DNA from 2 places in the Bacillus sp. SCT118 genome. Region 1 is predicted to be linked to the other one. Evidence: a T-box and tRNA genes for the amino acid it is inferred to sense, from the RefSeq annotation. Region 1 holds a T-box; the other holds one or more tRNA genes.
The links. The T-box of region 1 lies ahead of tyrS (tyrosine--tRNA ligase). A T-box ahead of a tRNA ligase gene usually reads a tRNA of that ligase, here a tRNA-Tyr.
Positions count from the first base shown of each region.

Region 2: it has a tRNA-Tyr gene. The T-box ahead of tyrS (tyrosine--tRNA ligase) is inferred to sense a tRNA for this amino acid. The anticodon was not compared.

Region 1 is NZ_CP191225.1:269,390-281,870, forward strand. It holds gene dltB (D-alanyl-lipoteichoic acid biosynthesis protein DltB) at 1-202, opposite strand, end outside; gene dltA (D-alanine--poly(phosphoribitol) ligase subunit DltA) at 199-1,710, opposite strand; gene ACQVGT_RS01375 (teichoic acid D-Ala incorporation-associated protein DltX) at 1,728-1,877, opposite strand; gene ACQVGT_RS01380 (hypothetical protein) at 2,027-2,161, shown strand; gene ACQVGT_RS01385 (1,4-dihydroxy-2-naphthoate polyprenyltransferase) at 2,325-3,260, shown strand; gene ywaC (GTP pyrophosphokinase YwaC) at 3,402-4,034, shown strand; gene ywaD (aminopeptidase YwaD) at 4,063-5,430, opposite strand; gene tyrS (tyrosine--tRNA ligase) at 5,585-6,826, opposite strand; T-box leader at 6,867-7,081, opposite strand; gene ywaE (tyrZ transcriptional regulator YwaE) at 7,076-7,591, opposite strand; gene ACQVGT_RS01410 (YwaF family protein) at 7,741-8,454, shown strand; gene ACQVGT_RS01415 (glycosyltransferase family 8 protein) at 8,564-9,424, shown strand; gene sacY (transcription antiterminator SacY) at 9,477-10,319, opposite strand; gene sacX (SacY negative regulator SacX) at 10,373-11,752, opposite strand; gene epr (minor protease Epr) at 12,179-12,481, opposite strand, start outside.
Region 2 is NZ_CP191225.1:3,836,565-3,849,045, reverse strand. It holds gene ACQVGT_RS19685 (exo-beta-N-acetylmuramidase NamZ family protein) at 1-838, opposite strand, end outside; gene nagZ (beta-N-acetylhexosaminidase) at 852-2,780, opposite strand; gene amiE (N-acetylmuramoyl-L-alanine amidase) at 2,808-4,133, opposite strand; gene ACQVGT_RS19670 (PTS transporter subunit EIIC) at 4,190-5,560, opposite strand; gene ACQVGT_RS19665 (MurR/RpiR family transcriptional regulator) at 5,586-6,437, opposite strand; gene murQ (N-acetylmuramic acid 6-phosphate etherase) at 6,454-7,368, opposite strand; gene ACQVGT_RS19655 (GNAT family N-acetyltransferase) at 7,478-7,960, opposite strand; gene ACQVGT_RS19650 (2-thiouracil desulfurase family protein) at 7,973-8,428, opposite strand; tRNA gene ACQVGT_RS19645 (tRNA-Glu) at 8,608-8,682, shown strand; tRNA gene ACQVGT_RS19640 (tRNA-Val) at 8,686-8,761, shown strand; tRNA gene ACQVGT_RS19635 (tRNA-Thr) at 8,766-8,838, shown strand; tRNA gene ACQVGT_RS19630 (tRNA-Tyr) at 8,861-8,945, shown strand; tRNA gene ACQVGT_RS19625 (tRNA-Gln) at 8,950-9,021, shown strand; gene sigW (RNA polymerase sigma factor SigW) at 9,251-9,814, shown strand; gene rsiW (anti-sigma-W factor RsiW) at 9,828-10,454, shown strand; gene cdaA (diadenylate cyclase CdaA) at 10,615-11,436, shown strand; gene cdaR (CdaA regulatory protein CdaR) at 11,429-12,481, shown strand, end outside.

The sequences.
Region 1 (12,481 bases):
TGATCAGGAGCACCTGCCATATTGTAAACAGGCACAGCGCGATGACCCCGTGTAAGTCGTGCGAAAAAATTAAAGCCAATATAATGATAGATATGAACATGTTGTATGCTTGAAATCTTTTTCCGTTTAAGCCGAGAATGATCGTCGGCAGAAGAAGAATGCCAAGCAGTATAAAGAATAAAAACGAGCTGTAAGGCGTCATACAAGAACCTCTTCGCCAATGCGTTTTCGGTCAATTTTGCCGTTAGCCGTCATTTGAATGTGATCCTGATAGATAAATTTTCTTGGGATCATATATGCCGGAAGAGAAGCGGCAAGCTCTTTTTTAATAGCGCTTGTCAGCTGGAATTCCTTCTCGAACTCATGCTCCTCAGGCACAATAGCAGCGATCAGGTACTCAACTGTTCCGTTTGGCTGATAAGGAATCACGACAGCAGAGCGAACGTACTGTGACTGTCTGACATGGAACTCGATTTCCTCCAGCTCCATTCGATAGCCGTGAAGTTTAATCTGAAAATCCAAACGTCCCTGGCAGAAAATCTGACCGTCTTGAATAAAGCCGGCATCGCCAGTTCGGTATGCCCACTGGCCTTCATGGGAGAAAAACGCTTTTTCCGTCAGCTCTGGCTCACCAAGGTAGCCTCGGCTTACACTCGGCCCTGCAATGACGATTTCTCCTTTTTCTCCATCAGGAAGCGGCTGTCCCTCTTCATCCATAATGAAAATATTCATATCTGGTTTGGCGAAGCCCACTGGAAGCGATTCGCTGCGGCTGATGACGTCATCCGTAATTTCAACCGATGTGACAGCCACTGTCGCTTCAGTCGGGCCGTACGTATTAAAAATCTTCGCTTTCGGAAAACGCTCAAGCAGCGCTTTTGCCACAGAAACCGGAAGAACCTCTCCGCAAAACATAAATGTGTCCGCATGAGGCAGCAGATCCTGTGAAAAACCCGGATCCATCAGGCACATTTGCACAAAGGAAGGCGTTGATGTCCACACATTCAGCCCGGACTTCTTCAGCTCTTCAAATAAGACTTTCGGCTTGTTCACAGCATCCTTTGTCACGCAATGTAAAGTCCCGCCTGATTGAAGGCACGGATATAGGTCCATGACAGACAAATCAAATGAGAACGGTGCTTGGTTTAAAAATATTTTTCCTCCGCTGACTGGAAAGTCTGCACAAATCCAGTCTGTGAAGCTTTGAAGGTTCGCAGCGGAAATCTGCACGCCTTTCGGATTTCCTGTGCTTCCGGAAGTGTAAATGATATAAAACGTTTCGTGTTCTTTGACCCATTGATCTTGGCTGACAGAGCTGCCTTCGTTTTCTAGCAGTTCTTCCGCAGAAACTGTCTGAATCTGCTGGCCGACTGCATCAATTGAGAGTCCTGCTGCATGGATCAGCAATTCTGCTCCAGAGCTTTCGATAATTTTCGCAATCCGTTCGGACGGAATGGACAGGTCAACCGGAATATAAGGATGTCCCGCTTTGACACTTCCCAAGAAGGAAACGATCATGTGCGGCTCCATGTGGCCGTACACAAGGATAGGAGATTTCTTTTCCCCAGAAATGCGTTTTTGGATCGCGGCAGCCGCGCGGTCAGACTGCTCCCATAATTCCTGATACGTGAGCGACTGGCCTTGAGAGCGGAAGGCATCGGTTTGCGGATAAGTTTCCGCATGTGTTTGAATAGCATGTAAAAGTTTCATAGTTATTCTCTCTCCAATTAGAAATCGTTATAAATATATGAACCGGTATTCGCGGTGTGAAAACCATACATAAAAAACAAAACAAGCAGTATCATCAAATAAAAGCCTGTATGACATGTCCACTTGACAGCGGGTTTTTCATACAGCTGTTTCATTAATTGCAGCATATCAAAAATTCCCTTCCCGTTTTTTCGACAATCACATGAGTATTTGACGATCAGATGCTCAAAAAGTTTCATTTTTTCCCTAATCTCCCTCAAATTAATATATCGGCGTATGTTTTTGAAAATGAATCTTTATACCTGCAAGGGCAAGAATGGAATGTTTCGAGCTGATTCATAATAAAGGAAAAGATACCTGGAGTCAAAAGATCTTTTTAACTTTTAAAAAGTGTAATGTACTTAAAAAAATTTTTCTGTACCTGTTCGTTCAAGTGAAAGCAGAAACCTAATGAAATCGGGGCGGAAGCGTATAATAAGAAAGAAAACGCCTTCTTGCGGTATCTTGTGAAATAGGGGAGAAGTCATTATGATAGATAAGGAAGCAAAAAAAGGAGTTTTTAACAAGCTGCCGGCTGAAAAAAAGTAAGCCTTTTAATAGAAAGGAAGAGGAAGATGAATCAAACAAATAAGGGTGAGGGTCAGACAGCGCCGCAAAAAGAAAGCATGGGGCAGATCCTTTGGCAGTTAACCCGTCCTCATACGTTAACCGCATCGTTTGTGCCTGTGCTGCTCGGAACCGTTTTGGCGATGTTTTATGTGAAGGTTGATCTGCTGCTGTTTTTGGCTATGCTGTTTTCTTGCCTATGGATCCAGATCGCGACGAACTTATTTAATGAATATTATGATTTTAAACGCGGGTTAGATACAGCAGAATCAGTCGGAATCGGAGGGGCAATTGTACGCCACGGAATGAAGCCTAAAACGATTTTGCAATTAGCTCTTGCCTCATACGGGATTGCCATTTTGCTCGGTGTCTATATTTGTGCGAGCAGCAGCTGGTGGCTCGCTTTGATCGGCCTCGTTGGCATGGCGATCGGCTACCTGTATACAGGCGGGCCGCTGCCGATTGCGTACACGCCGTTCGGTGAATTATTCTCAGGCATTTGCATGGGTTCGGTGTTTGTGCTGATTTCATTTTTCATTCAGACAGATATGATCAACACGCAAAGCATTTTGATTTCCATCCCGATTGCGATTCTTGTCGGCGCGATTAACCTGTCGAACAACATTCGTGATATTGAAGAGGACAAAAAAGGCGGCCGCAAAACATTGGCGATTTTGATGGGGCATAAGGGAGCTGTTACTCTGTTAGCTGCGTCGTTTGCTGTCGCTTATATCTGGGTTGTCGGCTTGGTTATTACCGGTGCCGCAAGCCCATGGCTGTTTGTCGTCTTTTTGAGCGTGCCTAAGCCGGTTCAGGCAGTGAAGGGCTTCGTCCAAAAAGAAATGCCGATGAATATGATTGTCGCAATGAAATCAACAGCCCAAACAAATACATTTTTCGGATTCCTGCTCTCGATCGGATTATTGATCAGCTATTTCCGATAATAAAAAAGACCGCTCGTTTCGTGCGGTCTTTTTTTGTTACAATCGACCGCATTTTGTAAAAAAATTCATAGAACCTTGCAGCAGACAGGGACGTCTAGTACATGGACAGCGGATAAAGTTCCGTTAAAGGAGATGACGAAAATGGATTTATCTGTAACACATATGGACGATTTAAAAACAGTAATGGAAGATTGGAAAAATGAATTATTAGTTTATAAATTTGCGCTAGATGCGCTTGATACAAAGTTCTCAATTATCAGCCAGGAGTATAACCTCATTCACGGACACAACCCGATTGAACATACAAAATCCCGTGTCAAAAGCTTTGAAAGCATCGTGAATAAGTTAATGAGAAAGGGCTGTGAGATTACGACGAAGGAAATGAAGGAGCATATCAACGATATCGCCGGTGTGCGTATCATTTGTTCCTTTATTTCTGATATTTACAATGTTGTTAACGTGTTAAAGCAGCATGAAGATTTGAGAATCGTAAAGGTGAAGGATTATATCCAGACCCCAAAACCGAACGGCTACCGAAGCCTGCATTTAATCATTGAGATGCCTGTGAATTTAACGAACCGTGTGGAATACGTCAAAGCAGAAATTCAAATCCGAACGATTGCGATGGATTTCTGGGCGAGCCTTGAACATAAAATTTACTATAAATTGAACAATGACGTTCCTAAGCAATTAACAGATGAGCTGAAGGAAGCTGCGGAGATCGCCCATTATTTAGATGAGAAAATGCTGGGGATTAAGAAAGAAGTGGATTAGAAAAGACGGCAGCAAAGTGCCGTCTTCTTTATTTGATATCTTCATAAATGTCGGAGGCTTTGGCCTTCATTTGTTTTTTAATGGCTTTTTGTTTCTTCTCTTTTTTCACAGCCTGATAGACAGCGGCTGTCACAAGATCGCCTGCTTGCTGGAGGCGTTCTTTGCTGATATGTTCGATCGAGTCTTCGGGGGTATGATACCATGGCTCAATTTCTTCTGTTTCCGGGTCTCCCCAAATAAAGTTGGCGGAATCAATGCCGGCTTCGTGGAATGGCACATGATCAGATGATCCTCCCTGTGTCAGAGACAGGCTGTCAAACCCAATTTTTTCAGCAGCCGTATGGCTGGATTCCCAAACATAGTTAGATTGGCCGTCCAATGTGTTGACATACAGCTCAGACGCTTTTTCCCAGCTTGTGCCTACCATATCTAAGTTGAAGTTCACTTCGCTTCGTTTCAGCTCTTTTTCCGATAGATGATCTACATAGTGAGAGGAACCGAGCAGGCCGAGCTCTTCGGCGCCGAAAGCGATAAAGCGGATTTCTTTATCAGATGGAACGCTTTTTAAGACACGCGCCATCTCCAGCATAACAGAGGTTCCTGAGCCGTTGTCATTTGCTCCGGGCGAAAAAGGAACACTGTCGTAATGGGCCGTCACGTACACAATGTCTGGATGTTTGATGTTCTTTGGTTTTTTGATTCCGATGATATTCTGGGAGGTTTGGTCTGTGAATGCTTTTAGTTTTAAGGTGGCTTCTTTTTGCTGGGTAAGCGCTTCGCCGTCTTCTTTCTTAATGCCGACGACCGGAATGCCGACTTTATTTCCCGACAGGTTTGGCGTCATAGGCACGAGGCTTTCTTTGTTGTTATAAATGATGACAGCTTTCGCTCCGGCGGCTTCGGCATTTTTGGCTTTCTCGTAATAAGTCAGGTCTCCTCTGGAAATTAAGGCGATTTTGCCCTTGGCGTCAGCGGTAAAGTCCTTTTGATAGCCCAATCCCGCATTGTAAAGCGGGGCCGTCAGCCCTTGTTCTTTAGTCGGAGCTGAACCGGACGCCGCTTGGAGAAGAATATCGCGTCCTGCTGAAGACAGTGTTCCCTCAAGCCGGTCAGGAATGTTGAATCGTTGAACCTTCACATCAAGCTTTAATTTTCTCAAGGATGAGGCGATCAATAGGGCACTCTTTTTTTCAGCTGCAGTTCCAGCTATTCTGGGGCCGATTGCTTCACTTAGCTGAGAAATGGTAGAGTACGCATGTTTTGCTTTGAATGGAAGCTCGCGCTCGCTATTTGATATTTGTACAGCGTGTGCGGCAGGGGTGACACTCTGTGCCGGCAAGAGCAGTGTGCCGGCAGTTAAAACAGCCATCGTCATGACAGTCAAAAGCTTTTTCATCAAAAATAAACCTCCCCTAAATGTATGGTTGGGGAATATTTCGGGATGCTAAAGGAGTTTCCTGCAAGATGAAGAGCGTTTTTGAAAAGACAGTGCTTTATACCTGCAAAAAACGCTTATGAATGAAGGGTCATAAGCGTTTCGGAATATCAGACTATTGGAGCTTTAAAAACTTGCGTTTGCCGACTTGGATGATCATATTCTCTCTTATCTCTGCTTTGGCGTGAACATCTGTTATTTTCTCTCCGTCGATGCGTACACCGCCGTTTTGAATCATGCGGCGCGCCTCGCTCTTCGAAGAGAGGAGCTTTAGCTTGACGAGCAGATCAATCATCGCTATCGTTTTTTCGCCTTTCCAGTTTACGGCCGGTATATCTTCCGGCAGGCTGTTTTCCTGAAAGACTGTTTTAAACGAGTGTTCGGCAGCTTCTGCTGCTTTCTCTCCGTGATACATTCGGACGATTGTTTTGGCTAAAAGCATTTTAGCATCACGCGGATGAACGGCGCCGGTTTCTAAGTCTTTTACGAGCTGTTTTTTCTCTTCAAGCTCTAAGTCTGTCGCCAAGTGGATGTATTTTTTCATCAGGCTGTCGGGCAGTGACATCGTTTTTCCGTACATGTCGTTTGGATGTTCGTTAATGCCAATGTAGTTGTGTTTCGACTTCGACATTTTCTCGACGCCATCCAAGCCTTCCAAGAGCGGCATAAGGATGACGACTTGTTTTTCTTTGTTGTATCGTTCTTGAAAATGCCGTCCCATGAGGACATTGAAATGCTGATCCGTTCCGCCTAATTCAATATCACTTTCGAGAACGACAGAATCATATCCCTGCATCAATGGGTAAAAGAATTCATGCAGTGAGATTGATTTTTGCATGGCGATGCGTTCTTCAAAATCGTCGCGCTCCATCAGGCGGGCTACCGTTATTTTCCCTGCTAATTCAATGACATCTTCCAGATTCAATGTTTTCAGCCATTTCGAGTTGTAGTGAAGCTCGACTTTTTCTGGATCAAGCACTTTTCCGAATTGCTCAAAGTAGGTTTTGGCATTGTGCTGAACTTCTTCATTAGTCAGTTGCTTTCTGGCTGCCGATTTTCCGGTCGGATCACCAATTTTTCCTGTGAAATCCCCAATTAACAGCTGGACAATGTGGCCGTTTTCTTGAAATTGGCGAAGCTTATTTAACACAACCGTATGGCCCAAATGTACATCCGGTGCAGACGGATCTAATCCGAGCTTAATTTTAAGCGGCGTGCCCGTGGAAATTGATTTCACGAGCTTTGCCTTTAATTCCTCCGGCGGTATGACTTCGTGGGCGCCTATCATGTATAGCTGAAGCTGTCTTTCTACCTCTTTTTGCTGTGACGCTGTGAGCTGCTCAAATGTTTTCATCACTCTTCCTCCTTTTTTTCAAACACAAAAAGAGCCCATCCCGATAAGGGACGTGGCTCAATGCACGCGGTACCACCCTGGTTGAAGACATCGTCTTCCGCTCATTCGAATAACGGTTTCCCGTTCTTTGCTACTTTTAAGGTTCACAAAGAAAGCTCGGGGAGGTAATTCACGTTTGCTGTGTGCCGGCTCGCACCTTCCGCCGGCTCTCTGAAACAGGGAGACAAACCGCTACTGGATTCCCGTCAAAGCTTATGTTGTATGAAGATTGTCAGCTACCTTTCTAAGCAGCCCTGTCAATATTTTCTGTTCGTCCTTCGTCATTCCTGCGATGAGCTCTGTTTCCCCTTTGTGAAACTCCGGGTAGAGTTCTTCGATCGCTTGTTTGCCGGAATCTGTGATAGAGACAAACACGAGTCGCCGATCTCTTGTGTCCATGCTTTTACGGCAAAAACTCTTTTTTTCGAGCGTTTTGATCACGTTGCTTGCTGTAGCTGTAGATATCCCTGACAGCTCAGCGATTTTTCTCGTTTCGAGCGCTCCCCATACCCATAGATCATAAAGAATGGAGAAAGCGGTCCAAGAAAGGTTATAGGAAGAAAGAACCTCAGTCTCCATTTTGACACGGAGCCTTTGTGCAGACCGATACAGATTCGTAGCGATCGAAATGGCTTCCAGGTTGAGTGACTCGACGGGCATTTGTTTGAGCTTAGAAAGTGTATCGTGTTCTTCCTTCCGAAGCTGCTGATGTTGATGTGAACGTTCCATTTTTTAGGCCTGCCTTAAATTATCAGAATCATTAGCTATGAAACGAATTTTAACAGAGTCTGGTGTGAACTTCAAGCCCATATATCGGTTGAATAAAAAAAGCCCAAACAACGCCAAAATAAACAAAAAACCGCAAACGGGGTGCAATCTTGCAAAAATATGTTCAATCCGTCTATAAGCATGATCCGTTTCATCTGTTTTCGACAGAGCATGTAGTGACGTTAGCGATTATCGCCCTTTTGGCCATTCTGTTGTTTTTGTTCCAAGATGGGGTCAAGCAGCCGAGGGCCAGCCGGTTTTTGCGTTCTCTGTTTGTGTTTCTTTTGCTTGGTTCGCAAATCGGCTATCAAATATGGATGGTCGCCACGGGCAGGTGGTCGGTGCGCACTTCATTGCCTCTCCAGCTTAGTGACCTGTCGGTGTATTTGTCAGCTATTATGTTAGTGACAAAAAGCAGAAAGCTGTTTGTGTTTTTGTTTTTTGTCGGCATCGGCAGTTCGATTCAGGCTCTTGCCACTCCTGACCTTGGTATGTTTTCATTTCCGCATATCCGATATATCCTCTTTTTTATTTCTCACGGGTCTGTGTTTTTATCCTGTCTTCTGATGGCTGTGATTGGTACCTACAGAATGGGCCAGCGCTCGTTATGGGTGACAGTCCTGCTTGTTAATGTGTACGGCGTCTGTATTTTCCTGATTGATCGCTGGCTTGGCGCGAATTATATGTATTTGACGAAAAAACCGGGCGGATCCTCTCTCTTAGATGTTCTCGGGCCATGGCCGTGGTATATCGTCTCGGCTGAAGCCATCACAATCGCAAGCTTTTTCATTCTTTATTGGCTTTATCGCATCTTCAAAAAATGACACCTTTTTTGTTGTATCACACATTCTGTTTAAAAAAATGTCGGAGAACGTGTTTATTTTTTTGAAAAAGGGTATGTAACTTGTACAACAAAAAGGGAGATGAATACCATTGAGGAAAGATGAAATCATGCATATCGTATCATGCGCAGATGATAATTATGCTCGTCATTTAGGTGGGATGTTCGTTTCTTTATTGACTAACATGGATCAGGAGAGAGAGGCAAAATTATACGTCATTGATGGCGGAATTAAGCCTGATAACAAAAAAAGACTGGAAGAAACCACTTTGAAATTCGGAGTGCCGATTGAGTTTTTAGAAGTGGATACCAAAATGTATGAACATGCGGTAGAGAGCAGCCATATTACAAAAGCCGCGTATTACCGCATTTCGATTCCTGACTTAATTAAGGATGAAAGCATCAAACGAATGATTTACATCGATTGTGATGCGCTTGTCCTAGAGGATATTTCTAAGCTATGGGACTTAGACATTGCGCCATACACCGTAGCCGCTGTTGAGGATGCGGGGCAGCATGAACGCCTGAAAGAAATGAACGTCACTGATACAGGGAAGTATTTTAACTCAGGTATCATGATTATTGATTTTGACTCTTGGAGAAAGCAAAACATCACAGAAAAAGTCATCAACTTTATCAATGAACACCCAGACGAAGACTTTCTTGTGCTGCATGACCAAGATGCACTGAATGCGATCTTGTATGATCAGTGGTATGAACTTCATCCGCGCTGGAACGCTCAAACCTATATCATGTTAAAGCTGAAAACCCCACCGACTCTGTTAGGGCGGAAGCTTTACAACGAAGCGAGACAAAACCCGGCAGTCGTCCACTTCTGCGGCGGTGAAAAGCCTTGGAATTCTAATACGAAACACCCATATCGCGATCAGTATTTCCATTACATGTCGTATACGAAGTGGAATACGATCAGCAACCCGGCGATCAACCAATAATACAGGTATAAAAAAACGCTTTTGAGATGATCAAAAGCGTTTTTTGTTTGCCTCAGCGTGCGACTGACCGTTGGTAGAACCGCTGAATATGCATGGCGATGTAGCACAATTCTTTTTCAGGAAACTCAAAGCCGTATTCCTTCTTCACAAAGGTGCCGATGCTTAGGGCACACAGGAAGGCATCCTTAAACTTCTCTTTAATGATGTCGATCATTTCTGCGTCCAGCTCGTAAATGGATTCGCCTGCTTTGATATGCTGAATGGCAAAGCGGAGATGGGTCACGAGCCGTTCATAAGAGATGGTATCTTCAACGATATTAATAGACAGTTGAATTTCGATAATCTCGATAATATCACGGATCATGGTTGTAATATCAAGCGTTTGTGTCATATCGCCAGCATTGTTTCTTGCTGTGTGGATATGCATGGCGATATTGCCGATTTCATCATCAGGAATGTGAATCCCCAGTTTATCTTTAATCAGGGCTCTGGCCCATAAGCCGATCTGGAACTCCTTTGGATAAAGGACTTTGATTTCATTCAGCAGCGGATTTTTGATAACCATCCCATTGCTCAGGCGTTCGATTGCAAAAGAAAGATGGTCTGAAAAAGCGACATGAATGCGCTCGTTGATTTTGATGTTCAGCTCTTTTTCGGCATGAGAGATAATTTGCTCAGAAATCTGAATGTGGTCTTCAGGCAATGTTTCTAAAATCTCTTCGAACTGCTTATAGTCAGGTGTATCTTTTCTGATAAAGGTTTTTTCTATTTTTGACGGATCGACAATGTCATTCTTCTTTTTGTTAAACGCAATTCCTGCACCCAAGAGAATCTTCTCTTCATTTTGATCCTTTACGACGATAGCATTATGATTTAAGATTCTTTTAATTTTCATAGCTTTTTTGTCCTTTCATCCCCCGTTTTATGAATGAAATCGAATAAATCCAGTTATTCTGTCTCTTCTTTAAACCCGAGAAACAATGTAGCTATAAAAGCAGAGACGGCTGCGATCAAGAAACCGATCATATAATGAACAAAATTCGCGGCGCCAAACGGCAGCACAATTGAAATCATCGGAATGCCTGTCAGCCCGTATGAATTTGCCACAACTTGTACCGCAACCACGTATGCTCCGCCAATAGCACCGCCGATGGCTGCTCCGATAAAGGGACGGATCAGTTTGAGATTTACCCCGAATACAATCGGCTCAACAATGCCTAAAAACGCGGTCAGAGAAGCGGGGAGCGCAATTTTCTTCAGGCTTGATTGTTTCGTTTTGAGGAATACCGCAAGCCCCGCTCCGCCTTGGGCCACATTCGCCATCGACCATATCGGCACTAAAAAGTTGACACCGACATGCGGATTAGCAAGCAGCGTTGCCTCAATTGCATAAAAGCTATGATGCAATCCAGATAGGACAATGGTAGAGTAGATGCCGCCGAAAAGGGCTCCGGCGGCAATGCCGGCGTGATCATAAATAAAGACGATCGATTGTGTCATGATCTGGCCGATGATGGACGCGGCGGGATTCATCACAATCAGCGCGAGGCATCCTGTCACCATGACCGTAATAAAGGGAATGATCACGACATCAAGCGACTTCGGCACAATCGATTTTAATAGCTTCTCAATTTTGCTCATGACAAAAACGGAAAGAAGAATCGGTATCATGGAACCCTGATAGCCCATCATTGGGATATGAAGCCCCCATATGTCTAAAGAAGACGGGGTTTTGCTGCCGAGCATAGACGGGTCCAGCAGATCAGGATGCGTCAAAAGCCCTGCAATCACTGCCCCTAGGTATGGGTTGCTGCCAAATTGCCGTGCGGCACTGAAGCCAACTAAAATTGGCAGTAAAATAAAGGCTGTGCTGGACACGAGGTCGAGCATTTTAATCCATGGGCTGCCGGCAGCGAACCAATGAAACACCTTAATCATGCCGATCAGCCCCATAAGCAGGCCGCTTGCTGTTATTGCCGGAATAATCGGCACAAAAATATCGGACAGTGTTTTTGCAAAAGCTGCGGCAGGGTTTAGCTTCCGGCTGGCTTTTTTCTGGTGGACAGGCTCTTCTGAAGGCGCGGTCTCCCATACATGAACGACTTCTTTATATATTTTGTTGACGACGCCTGCTCCGAAGATAATCTGGAAAAGGCCATAGCGGAAAAAGGTACCCTGCACACCTTGCAGATTCTCAATGGCATGTATATCAATTTTCGTCTCGTCCTTTACATCAAAACGAAGACGGGTCGTACAATGGCTGATGCTGATAATATTGTTTTTTCCTCCTGCGAGCAGCAGTAATTCTTTTGCAATCTCTTTATGCAAGCAATCAAAACCTCCTTTGCTGAAGAAAAGTCGGCTTGTTCATCGTATCAAATGAAAAGTTGACAATCAAAATGAAAAAAGTGAGAAATACCGGCTGAAAATGACAAAAATGCCCGCGTCAACGACGGAGCATGAGAATAGGGGTTGTCCAAGGCGCCGTTATGAGCCCAACACGAAAAGAAGAGTTAAAATGCCCTGCTTTTTAGGCACTAATACTCCCTTTGCATCATTGGGTCTTGCCTGCCTGCCCAGTCACAATCCCGCCATATGTGGTGATAACTGTAATAACGTTCATTTTATGCTGTTCATGGCTGTATAGCAATAGTATGAAAAGCCTGTACAATAGATGGGAAAAAGGTTGTGTGCGATGTTCTTAGAATGTAAAAAACCTTTAAGACCTGGAATGCAAGTCTTAAAGGTTTTTGGTTACTTTTTCGGTTTGACGGCGTTCAGCCGTTTTTGCAGCTTTGTTTTTTCATTGGATGCTTTTAATTGATTCACTGCAGACTGAGCGGATGTCTTTGATTTCTTTGTTTTGTCTTTTTCCGCTTTCTTCACTTTTGCCTTGGCAGTTTCGACTTTTTTTGCTTCAGCCGCCGCCACCTTTTTCTTCACTTTGTCTAACCGTTTTTGCAATGCCGTTTTGTCCTTGCCTGCTTGAAGCTGATTGACGGCTGATTGTGCTTTTGCCGCATTTGCATCAGTTGATTTCTTTTCAGCGGCAGATAC
Region 2 (12,481 bases), 460 kb from region 1:
CTCGCCCTTCGGATATATTTGTTCCTTCAATCAGCCCGGTTGCAGGATAAACAAATGTGCTTTCCACCGTCGGCATGTTAGGCGAAGGGAGGACGAAAGGCAATCGGGTATCGTCAAAATCCATTTTTCGTTTCCAGTGTTTCATTTTTACCACTGTAAGATCGGCATCAATATCAAATTCTTTGTTGAACAGTAAAGCCAATTCGCCTATCGTCATCCCATGCTTCAATGGAATGGGATACAATCCGACAAATGAGGCGTATTCAGGTTCTAAGATTGGCCCTTCAATATGATTCCCGCCTTGAGGATTCGGACGGTCCAGCACCATAAATGGAATGCCGTTTTCTTTAGCGGCTTCCATTGCGTATGCCATTGTATAAATGTACGTGTAGAAACGGGTCCCGACATCCTGAATGTCAAACATTAGAATATCGACATTTTTCAGCATTTCTGGAGTCGGTTTTTTCGTTTTTCCGTAGAGGCTGTATACGGGAACCCCGGTTTTTTCGTCAATGTAAGAGCCTACTTCGTCTCCAGCCTGGGCGTCACCGCGGACGCCGTGTTCAGGGCCGAATAAAGCTGTCAGTTTGATATCCGGGTTCTCGTAAAGAATATCGACACTGCTTTTCAGAGATGCGTTTACTCCGGTTGGATTGGTGATCAGTCCGATACGTTTTCCCTTGAGCTGTTTTTTATAGTCTGGCAAGAGCGTGTCTATACCAGTTTGGACTTTAAGCTTTTTAGCCGTTTGATTCTTTGGATCGGGTGAAGAAGAGGCAGCGGTTATCGTTCCGAACATCATGAGCCCTGTCAGAAAAGCGAATATTGTTTTTCTCATGTGTCCCTCCTTATTAAAGCGGTTTTCCCGTTTTGATATTTAATCCGTAGCCATATGGATAAAGGGTGTCCCCCGGGTTCGTGACTGATGGGATGTCAACTGGAAGTGTGCCTTTAGGTTTTGCCTGGCCGAATATCGCCATCACTCCGGCCGGAATATTAGGTTGAAGATAACGGCCATTTGCGTATCCTTTAAAGCCATAGACTGCAATCAGTGCCTTTGCTTCTTCGAAATTGGCGGCATCATAGGGGTTGCGCAGGCTCATTAAGACAAATGGTTTGTTGTGCTGCAGTGCGGCTTTCATGACAGCTCTCGGAAACACGGTGGCCCATTTGCTTGAATCTGATATTGTGTCGTCGATGACACCGTCGTTGACGACAGGGTCATTTTTGACGACATAGGAGCCGGTTATGATATAATGAGCCTTTTTTACTTGTTTTGCATGCTCGGCATTAAATACTTGATTGGCAAAATTCATTTTGCTGAGGGATACGGATTTGATTTTCTTTCGCTTGATGAGATCGTGAATGGTTTGTTCGATTGAAGCAGTTTGTTCTTCGTAAGGTGCCACAATTAAGATTCGGCTGCCTTTTTTGGGCTTGAACGGCAAAGTGTGCTGTTCATTTTTTAATACAGTTACTGCTTTTTCAGCTATTTTTTTCTCTGCTTTCAGGTGCTGCTTGCTTCCTACGATTTTTTTGGCTTTGGCTATTTTTTCTTTTGTACTGTCGCTGTTTCGCGCTGGATACATGCCGCGTTTTATTTTCAGGGAAATGATTCTTTCAACTGATTTGTTGATTTGTTGTTCAGGAATATCCCCGTTTTTCACGGCTTCTTTCAAAGCTTGAATAACACGTGCGAATTTCTGTTCTTCTTTCATTGAAGTAACTGAGGCTGGCATTAATGCAATATCGACACCAGCTTTTACGGCCATGACCACAGCCTCTTCCTGTCCGAAATGATCTGCGATTGCCTTCATATTGAGCGCATCGGTAACGATCACACCATTAAAGCCCATTTCCTGACGAAGAAGACCTGTCATCACTTTTTTTGAAAGTGTAGCTGGAACCAGAATGTCCGATCCATCGAGTTTGCTTTTGTATGTGGTGTCGTCGAAGGCAGGGAATTGAACATGGGCTGTCATTACCATATCAGCACCGGCATCAATTGCTTTTTGAAAAGGATAAAGCTCGACCTCACGAAGCCGTTCTTGGCCATGGGAAACGAGCGGCAGTCCATAATGGCTGTCAACGTCCGTGTCTCCATGTCCCGGGAAATGTTTGAGGGCAGACGCGATATCCTGCCGCTGCAACCCTTTCATCGTGTATAAACCGAGGCGTGATGTCAGTTCTCGATTGGAGCTGAATGACCGTACGCCGATTACAGGATTATCAGGATTATTGTTAATGTCCACGACAGGGCTGAAATCTGTATTGATGCCTAAGGCAGAGAGCTCTTTCCCGATGATGCTGCCGGTCTGATACGCATTGATTCTGCTTCTGGCTGCGCCCAGCGCCATATTCCCTGGGAAATTAGTGCCTTCCCCTAACCTCGTTACAATGCCGCCTTCCTGATCAATACTCAGCATGAGCGGGATTTTTGGACTTGCCTTTTGGTAATCGTCTGTCAGTTGGACAGTTTGTTTTGTTGTTTTTACATTTTCTGCAAAAAGGATGATGCCTCCGAATTGATATTTCTTGACGAGGCTGGCGACTTCATCATTCATTTCTGTAAGGGCTTGCGGAGAGGACTCGCCTTCCTTTTGCCAGTTTCTAAAATCAGGCATCAGCATCTGGCCGAGTTTTTCGTCTAACGACATACGATTGACAATCTGATTGGCATCGATTGCACGTTTGGATGCAGAGGCTTCTGTCTGTCTGGCCCCGAAAAAGCATGAAATAAAGAGAACGGCTGAAAGGATAAGCGGAAAGACAGGTCTCATAGAAACTTCCTCCTATCGTCTAATCATTCATTCCATCGCTTCATAAATCGCGGTTATGACACTTCCATAACTGCCTGTTGCAAATTGATCACCCTCAAAGACGTTTGGATTTTCTTCCGGATCAATAACTGGTGTATGCTTTTTATTTGTTAACAATGCGATGCCTAAATTGTATGCTGGATCAATAATTGTAACTGTCCCTGTCCAGCCGGTATGCCCGTAAGCATTTTCACTGGCATGAGGGCCAAACATCCATTCCATGCTTTTACTTCCGTTCCGCCTCCAGCCAAGAGCGAATGTCGGATCTGTTGCTGAAGGTGCTGTAAACAGGTCGGCTGTTTTCTGATCAAATAAAGAAATATTTCGGTATGAACCTTTGTTTAACATGACTTGCAGCAGTATGGCCATATCATCTGCATTTGAGAACAATCCGGCATGCCCAGACACGCCATCCATTGAGTAAAACGCTTTTTCGTCATGCACTTCTCCTTGCAGCGAGTTTGTGCGGATGTTAGGGAATTGAATAACGCCGTCACGTGTATTGCCCATGCGTTCAGTAGCTGCGAACTGTTTCGGTTTAAAGCCCTTTTGCAGCGGATTGTACAAGGTATGCTTCAGCCTGAGCGGTTTGTAGAGCTCTTGCTCCGTGTAGACATCAAGCGGTTTGCCGGTGAGTTTTTCGACAATACATCCGAGTAGCATATATCCAATGTCACTGTATACGTGCTTTGTCCCAGTTTGATAATCGAGTGGAATTTTCGTCAAATATTCAATCGTTTTGTCCCGTTCCTGGGAATAGTACTTGCCGGCTTTTTCCGGCGTGTAAAAGTAAAAGCTTGATGGGAGCCCTGATTGGTGCTGGAGGACATCGATGACACGTATCTTGTCTTTTCCTTTTATGAGGTCACCCGGCTGATCCTTGAAACCCGGCAAATATGCAGAAACTTTTTCATAGACGTCAAGTTTTCCTTGGCTGACTAAGCGCTGCAATGCAAAATTTGTTGCGTACATTTTTGTATTTGAGGCTAAGTCAAACATCGTGCGGGTTTTCATTTTGGCCGGACGGCGCAGTAGTTCTGATCCTTCGTACTTTTTACTGTAGCCGTATGCTGCTTTTTTTATGATGCGTCCATCCTTCACCACCACAAGAACGGCGCCTGGAAATCCTGCTGCAATATCCCGTTCTATCATCTGATCTACCTTCCTTAGCTTCTTCGTCGAGAATTGTGCAGTTTCTGCATTTATGGTTTTCGGCTCAACCAAGTTGTCTGCTGTTTGTGCGAAGGTTTCATTTGGCGCGAATATCGATAGGGTTAAAATGGCACTGAATATGAACAGTGTCTTTGTTTTCACAGGCTAGCCCCTTTCTGTGCTTCTATCCCGTTTACTATCCCTAATACAGAAACAATTTAATCGAACTGTGAAGCCATTTCATCTTTATATCCGAATGCATAGGTTAATAAAAAGCCGGCCGCGTAGGAAATAAAGAGCCCAATGATATACAAAATGATTTGCGAAGGCAGGACTAGAAAGGAAAGCGGCAGTCCGGAGACACCAATCGCAATGGTGGCTACTTGAAAATAAGCTTGAAAGGCGCCGCCGATTCCAGCTCCTAAACATGCTGTTAAAAACGGACGGCCAAGCGGCAGCGTCACTCCGAAAATAAGCGGTTCACCAATGCCGAGCAGTCCCGATGGAAGCCCGCCGGCGATTGCTTTCCTCAGTGTTGTTTTTTTCGTCTTCACGAAGACGGCAAAGGCCGCGCCTACCTGTCCTGCACCTCCCATAGCCAAAATAGGGAGCAGAGGGTCATTGCCAATTGAATTGATTAGTTCCATGTGCACAGGCGTCAAGCCTTGATGCAGTCCGGTTACGACGAGAGGAAGGAAGGTTGCGCCCAGAATAAAGCCCGCAGCGATGCCGCCGATGTCCAGGATGGACAGTAGGCCGGATGTAATGGCATCAGAAATGAATCCGCCTAAAGGCATAAATACGACATACGTTACGATTCCGGTGATTAACAGTGAAACGGTGGGTGTGACAATGATATCGAGTGATTGAGGAATAAAACGGCGAATAAATTGTTCGGTGTAAGCAATGAATATGGCTGCGAAAAGGACGCCGATCAGACCTCCCCTGCCCGGGAGAAGCTCTTCTCCAAATAAACTGATTTTTGCGATCTCCGGATTGATAATCAAGATCCCGGCCAAAGCCCCAAGTGCGGGTGTCCCGCCAAATTCTTTCGAAGCGTTAATACCAACGAGAATGCCGAGATAAGTGAACAGCCCTGATCCGATGACTGTCAGGATAACCGCAATTTGTGAGTCTGCAGAGAGCCAGCCTGCTTGAATAATTGCTTTGGTAATCCCAGTAATTAAACCGGAAGCGACTAGAGCGGGAATAAGAGGGATAAAAATGCTGGCAATTTTACGTAAGAAAAGTTTAAAAGGAGTGGCGTTTTTTCGATTGATATCGGCTTTCTTTTTGGCCGCTGCTTCTTTGACATCGGCACTTTCTTCTGCTGCTGACACGAGCTTTGAGAAAGCAGCTGTAACATGATTGACGACTCCTGTGCCGAGGATAATTTGTAAGGTTTCAGCTTCAACGACCCCCAATACGCCGTCAAGCTTTCTTAAAGCCTGAGCATCCGCTTTGCTTTCATCGTAAGGCGTAATGCGCAGGCGTGTCATGCAATGCGTATATGAAGAAATATTGGATTTTCCTCCGCATAGCTCAAGGATTTTCTGTGCGAGATGATGGTAGTTATTTTCTTTGCTCATTAAAACCCCTCCCCTTCAAGATGCCTTATTTTATTCTCATAGATTGTATGGCTGCTCTCGTTTTATCGATATAACCGGTTGTCGTTTCATACTGCTCAGCCGCCATGCCTAAAAACAAAACATCAATTATAAAAAGCTGGGCGAGGCGGGAGGAAGTGGCTGCACTTCGAATCAAGGCTTCATTGGAATGGGCTGTATACAAAGGGACATCAGCCAGTGCGGAGACGGATGTCTGACTGAATTGTGTGAGGCTGATCGTTGTGATGCCTTTTTCCTTGGCCATGGCGAACAGTTCAATGATTTCCTGTGTCTCTCCTGAAAACGAAATGGCGAATACGATGTCGTCTTTATCTGCATTTGCGATTAAAGATGCCACAAGATGAGTGTCTGTAAACGCGGTTGCTTGTTTATGAATGCGAAGCCACTTTTGCTGGGCGTCCTTGGCGACAATGCCGGAAGCCCCGAGGCCGATAAAATGCACGGTATGAGCTTTGAGAAGCAGAGAAACCGCTCGTTCAAGCTCTTTGTAGTCCATCAGGTCTGAAGTATCCTGAATGGCTTGAATGGCATTGCCGGCCGTTTTTTCGGAAATGGAGGGCAGCGGCTCGTGGGGAACAATATCCCGGTAGCCCTGAAAAGTTGGCTTTGCCAGATCGCCCGCTACTCTCATTTTTAAATCTTGAAATCCTTTTAAACCGAGTGATTTGCAGAGCCTGATGACGGCAGCGTCACTTGAATTGGCTAAGGCGCTAATTTCGTTGACGGTGCTTTCGATTGCTTTGTGAGGATGGGCTAGGATATAATCTGCAAGTTTGCGCTCGGATGGAGGGAGCTTATGCTTCATTGATTGGATGATCGCTAAACCGCCTGTGGCCATTCTAGTTCTCTCCTTATCATGGATGGTAATGTTCGATTGCTTTGTCAATGAAACCGTTTGCTTCATCGAGTAATGTCTTTGCTTGTTTCTGATCTGTGCTTGTTTTGAGCATGACGATTGCTGTTTTGACGTGATGATCGGCTTGTTCCAGGGTGTGCCTGGCTGTGTCGTATGAAGCATTTGTAAGGCTTTGGATGATGCTGATGGCGCGTTCTTTTAGTTTTTTGTTGCTGACGTTGACGTCTACCATCAAGTTTTCGTAAACCTTGCCGATTTTGACCATTACAGCGGTAGATATCATGTTTAGAATCATTTTATGAGCGGTTGCGGCTTTCATACGTGTTGATCCTGTAATGGCCTCAGGTCCGACGACAACCTCAATGCTGTGATCCGCATCCTTGCTGATGGCGGAATTTTCATTGCAAGTAAGGGCGATGGTGTGTGCTCCGACTTTGCGGGCGTATCTTAGGGCGCCTGCGGCGTACGGTGTGCGGCCGCTTGCTGCGATGGCAATGACGGTGTCATTTGAAGTGAGCTGTATGTTTCTTAAATCTTCACCTCCTGCTTCCTCACTGTCTTCAATGCCCTCTGCTGCCTGTAAAAAGGCTTTGGGGCCTCCAGCCATGATTCCGATGACCTGATCAGGGCTTACGCTGTAGGTGGGAGGACATTCAACAGCATCCATGACGCCGAGTCTGCCGCTTGTGCCGGCGCCTGTATATATGAGCCGGCCTCCATTTTGAAACGATTCATATGCGCAGTCTACAGCTGTTTTGATGTCGGGGAGAACCTCCTGAACGGCTGCAGCGACTTTCATATCTTCGTTGTTGATCATTTTGAGGATGCCGAGAGTGTTTGCTTTGTGGATTTCAACTGTTTGACTATTGCGTGATTCCGTTGTAAGACGGTGAAGGTTTAATGGTTCTGACATGAGGATGCCCCCTGTTTTAAAATGATATATCTCAATGTTCAGTATATTCATTTCTGTTATGATATTTCAACTATGTTTTTAAATTTTTGAAATTTTATTTCACTCAAGACTATAAGAAATGATGAAGGATCAACTGTTCTCCAAGCGGCCCGATTCTTCGCCGTCCTTTATCAAGGAACCCGCTTTTCATATAAAGGTGTTTTGCGCGTATGTTCAGATGATTGACGGCCAAGATGATTTCGTCGCACCATGGAAAATATCCGCTCACAAAAGCGGGAAGCAAAATCATGGCTTTTTTCGCATAGCCTTTTCCGTGGTGCACAGCGTTTAAAGACAGGGAGCTGAGCAGTAAAGCAAATGGATTGTTAGAATAGGAAGCAAGCGTTTCTTTTGATGCATGTAAAATGAAAAAACCGACTGGAAGGTCGTCTTTTAAGATGACAACCGGGTATCGGTCCTGTATGCCCAGAGCCTGAGACAGCACCTCTTTCGGGAGGGAGGTAAAGCGTTTGTCATCATTAGTGAGCGTGAATGATTGAAGCTCGGGCAAGTGTTCAGGCTTATAGAAGGATAAAGAAATGTCTTGAGTCATGGGGTGGCCTCCTTACAATATGTCGTCAAGCTCGTTTTCCGAAATGACGCGGTAGCCCGCTTGTTTTAACAATGCGGCGGTTACTCCGTTGCCGGTGATTTTTTTGCCAGAGAATGTGCCGTTATAGATAAACCCGCTTCCGCAAGATGGACTGTTTTCTTTTAATATGACGGCAGAAGCGTTGATTTCTTTTGCGTAAGCCAATGTTTTCGCGGCGCCTTCCATATATAGTTCTGTGACGTCTTCTCCTGAAGCTGTCACGATTTTCGCTGTTCCATTGAGGACATCCTCGCCGGTGCCTCCTATGATTTCTGCGGGTTCGCGTGGGGTAGAGAAGTCGCCGAGAAGCTCAGGGCAAGCCATGACTGCTTTCTTTTCATCGACGAGTTTTCTGATTTTCTCCGACGCTGCGTGAGAGCCGTTATATCTGCATTCAATGCCTCCAAGGCAAGAACTGACTAGAATCATATTGGTTTCTCCTCTCTTGCTTTGCTTGTCTCTATCATAAAATAAATGGCTTTAGTTGGGAGGCTTTTTCAGTTAAAAAAGGAGTTAAAAAGTTTGAAAATAAAAAATTTAATTTTCCTCTTTACAAACAGGGGGTGACCTGTATATAATAACTTTTGTCAGCTCGACGAGAACACAACGGCCCGTTGGTCAAGCGGTTAAGACACCGCCCTTTCACGGCGGTAACACGGGTTCGAATCCCGTACGGGTCACCATTTGGAGGATTAGCTCAGCTGGGAGAGCATCTGCCTTACAAGCAGAGGGTCGGCGGTTCGAGCCCGTCATCCTCCACCATCTTGCCGGTGTAGCTCAATTGGTAGAGCAACTGACTTGTAATCAGTAGGTTGGGGGTTCAAGTCCTCTTGCCGGCACTGTTTTTTCAAAATTTTATGTGGAGGGGTAGCGAAGTGGCTAAACGCGGCGGACTGTAAATCCGCTCCCTCAGGGTTCGGCAGTTCGAATCTGCCCCCCTCCACCATTATTGGGCTATAGCCAAGCGGTAAGGCAACGGACTTTGACTCCGTCATGCGTTGGTTCGAATCCAGCTAGCCCAGTCACAGACACCTTTGATCAAAAGGTGTCTTTTTTCTTTTGGAAAAATCATTCCAACTTCTAACTGTTCAGTCTGTATAATAATTTTAAAAATATGTTAAGGTAGTTTATTCACGAATTACCATCTACACCCTGCCAAAAATTTGATAAACTTATTTTATAAAAAAATTGAAACCTTTTGAAACGAAGCTCGTATACATACAGACCGGTGAAGGCAGAGGTTAGATAAATATGGAAATGATGATTAAAAAAAGAATTAAACAAGTCAAAAAAGGCGACCAGGATGCATTTGCGGACATCGTAGATATTTACAAAGATAAAATTTATCAGCTTTGCTACCGTATGCTTGGCAATGTGCATGAGGCGGAGGATATTGCACAGGAAGCTTTCATCAGAGCGTACGTTAATATCGACAGTTTTGATATTAACCGGAAATTTTCAACTTGGCTTTATCGAATCGCGACCAATTTGACCATTGACCGCATTCGCAAAAAGAAGCCGGATTATTACCTCGATGCAGAGGTGGCTGGTACGGAAGGCTTGACCATGTATTCTCAAATCGCCGCAGATGGTGTTTTGCCTGAAGATGCAGTTGTGTCGCTGGAGCTCTCAAACACGATACAGCAGAAAATTTTAAAGCTTCCTGACAAATACAGAACAGTCATCGTATTAAAGTATATTGACGAACTCTCATTAATTGAAATCGGGGAGATTCTAAACATTCCTGTGGGGACTGTGAAAACGCGGATTCACAGAGGCAGAGAGGCTCTTAGAAAACAATTAAGGGATCTTTAAGTGGGGTGATGAAATGAGCTGTCCTGAACAAATTGTGCAGCTTATGCATATGCATCTTGATGGAGATATCCTTCCAAAAGATGAACACGTATTAAATGAACATCTGGAGACATGCGAGAAATGCAGAAAGCATTTTTACGAGATGGAGAAATCCATAGCGCTCGTACGGAGCACATCGCATGTCGAAGCCCCCGCGGATTTTACCGCTAATGTCATGGCAAAATTGCCTAAGGAGAAGAAAAGAGCTTCTGTAAAAAGATGGTTCAGAACCCATCCCGTTATCGCAGCTGCTGCGGTATTCATCATTTTGATGGGCGGAGGTTTTTTTAACAGCTGGCATAATGACCACAATTTCAGCGTATCCAAGCAGCCGAATCTTGTGGTTCATAACCATACTGTGACCGTGCCAGAAGGTGAGACGGTCAAAGGTGATGTCACTGTCAAAAACGGCAAGCTGATTATTAAAGGCAAAATAGACGGGGATGTAACCGTCGTAAACGGCGAAAAGTATATGGCCTCTGCTGGACAAGTCACCGGTCAGATTGAAGAAATCAATCAATTATTCGACTGGACATGGTACAAGATGAAGTCTGCGGGGAAAAGTGTACTCGATGCATTCAGTCCGAACGGAGAAGAGTAAAGCGCGTTAGCCGCTTTGCTCTTTTTTTGCGGGCTGAGAGGGCTGGCACATTTCACTTGCTAAATCGAAATGTGGTATAATGGGCTCGCTATGTAAAGTACATATGCGTAACACGTAAAACACAAAATACGAAATGACTGAAATCTTGGAGGACGAGGAAATGGCTTTTGAGGATATCCCTTTTTTGCAGTACCTCGGCAATGCCGTTGATATTCTCCTTGTTTGGTATGTGATATATAAATTGATTATGGTGATACGCGGCACGAAAGCGGTTCAGCTGTTAAAAGGAATTGTAGTCATCGTGCTTGTTCGTATGGCCAGCCAATATTTGGGCCTCAGCACACTTCAATGGCTGATGGACCAAGCGATAACATGGGGATTTTTAGCAATTATTATTATTTTTCAGCCTGAGCTGAGAAGAGCGCTTGAACAGCTAGGCCGCGGCCGCTTTTTTTCGAGGAGCGGCACGCCTGTTGAAGAAGCGCAGCAGAAAACGATTGAGGCCATTACAAAAGCGATCAATTATATGGCGAAACGCCGTATAGGCGCCCTGCTGACCATTGAGCGGGATACTGGAATGGGGGATTATATTGAAACCGGCATACCACTGAATGCCAAAGTCAGCTCTGAGCTGCTGATCAATATTTTTATCCCAAACACCCCGCTTCACGACGGTGCGGTGATTATGAAAAATAATGAAATTGCCGCGGCCGCCTGTTATCTGCCGCTTTCTGAGAGCCCGTTTATTTCAAAAGAACTGGGCACGCGGCACAGAGCAGCTGTCGGTATCAGTGAAGTAACAGACAGTTTGACGATTATTGTGTCTGAAGAGACCGGCGGCGTCAGTGTGGCAAAGAACGGCGACCTTCACAGAGAGCTTACAGAAGAAGCGCTGAAAGAAATGCTTGAAGCCGAGTTTAAGAAAAACACCAGAGACACTTCTTCTAACCGCTGGTATTGGAGGGGCAAGAAAAATGGATAAATTCTTAAACAACCGCTGGGCTGTGAAAATCATTGCTCTGCTTTTCGCGCTCTTGCTTTATGTGGCGGTTAACAGCAACCAAGCACCGACTCCGAAAAAACCGGGTGAATCTTTCTTTCCGACATCAACAACTGATGAAGCAACTCTGACTGATATTCCGGTTAAAGCGTATTATGATGATGAAAATTACGTCGTGACGGGTGTTCCGCAAACGGTTAATGTCACGATAAAAGGCTCGACAAGCGCCGTGAAAAAGGCTCGGCAGACCAAAAACTTTGAAATATATGCCGATATGGAACATTTGAAAACCGGCACACATAAGGTTGAGCTTAAGGCCAAAAACGTGTCGGATGGGCTGACAATCTCAATTAATCCGTCTGTTACGACAGTGACCATTCAGGAACGGACGACCAAAAGTTTTCCCGTAGAAGTGGAGTACTACAACAAAAGCAAGATGAAAAAAGGCTATTCTCCGGAGCAGCCGATTGTCAGTCCGAAAAATGTGCAGATTACCGGATCGAAAAATGTCATCGATAATATTTCTCTTGTAAAAGCTTCAGTGAATTTGGAAAACGCAGATGAAACGATTGAAAAGGAAGCGAAAGTGACTGTCTATGATAAAGACGGAAACGCGCTTCCTGTCGACGTGGAGCCCTCGGTCATCAAGATTACCGTTCCGGTGACAAGCCCGAGTAAAAAAGTGCCCTTTAAAATTGAACGGACAGGAAGCCTTCCTGACGGTGTCAGCATAGCGAATATTGAATCCAGCCCCAGTGAGGTAACGGTTTACGGCTCACAGGATGTGTTGGATTCTCTTGAATTTATTGACGGCGTCAGCTTAGATTTAAGTAAAATTAACAAGGATTCCGATATCGAGGCAGATATTCCGCTTCCTGACGGTGTCAAAAAAATCTCGCCGTCAAAGGTGACTTTGCATATAGAAGTCGATAGTGAAGCGGATCAGAAGTTCGAGAATGTCCCTATCAAGACTGTAGGGCTGAGCAGCTCACAAAACATTGAATTTCTTGATCCTGAATCACAAGCG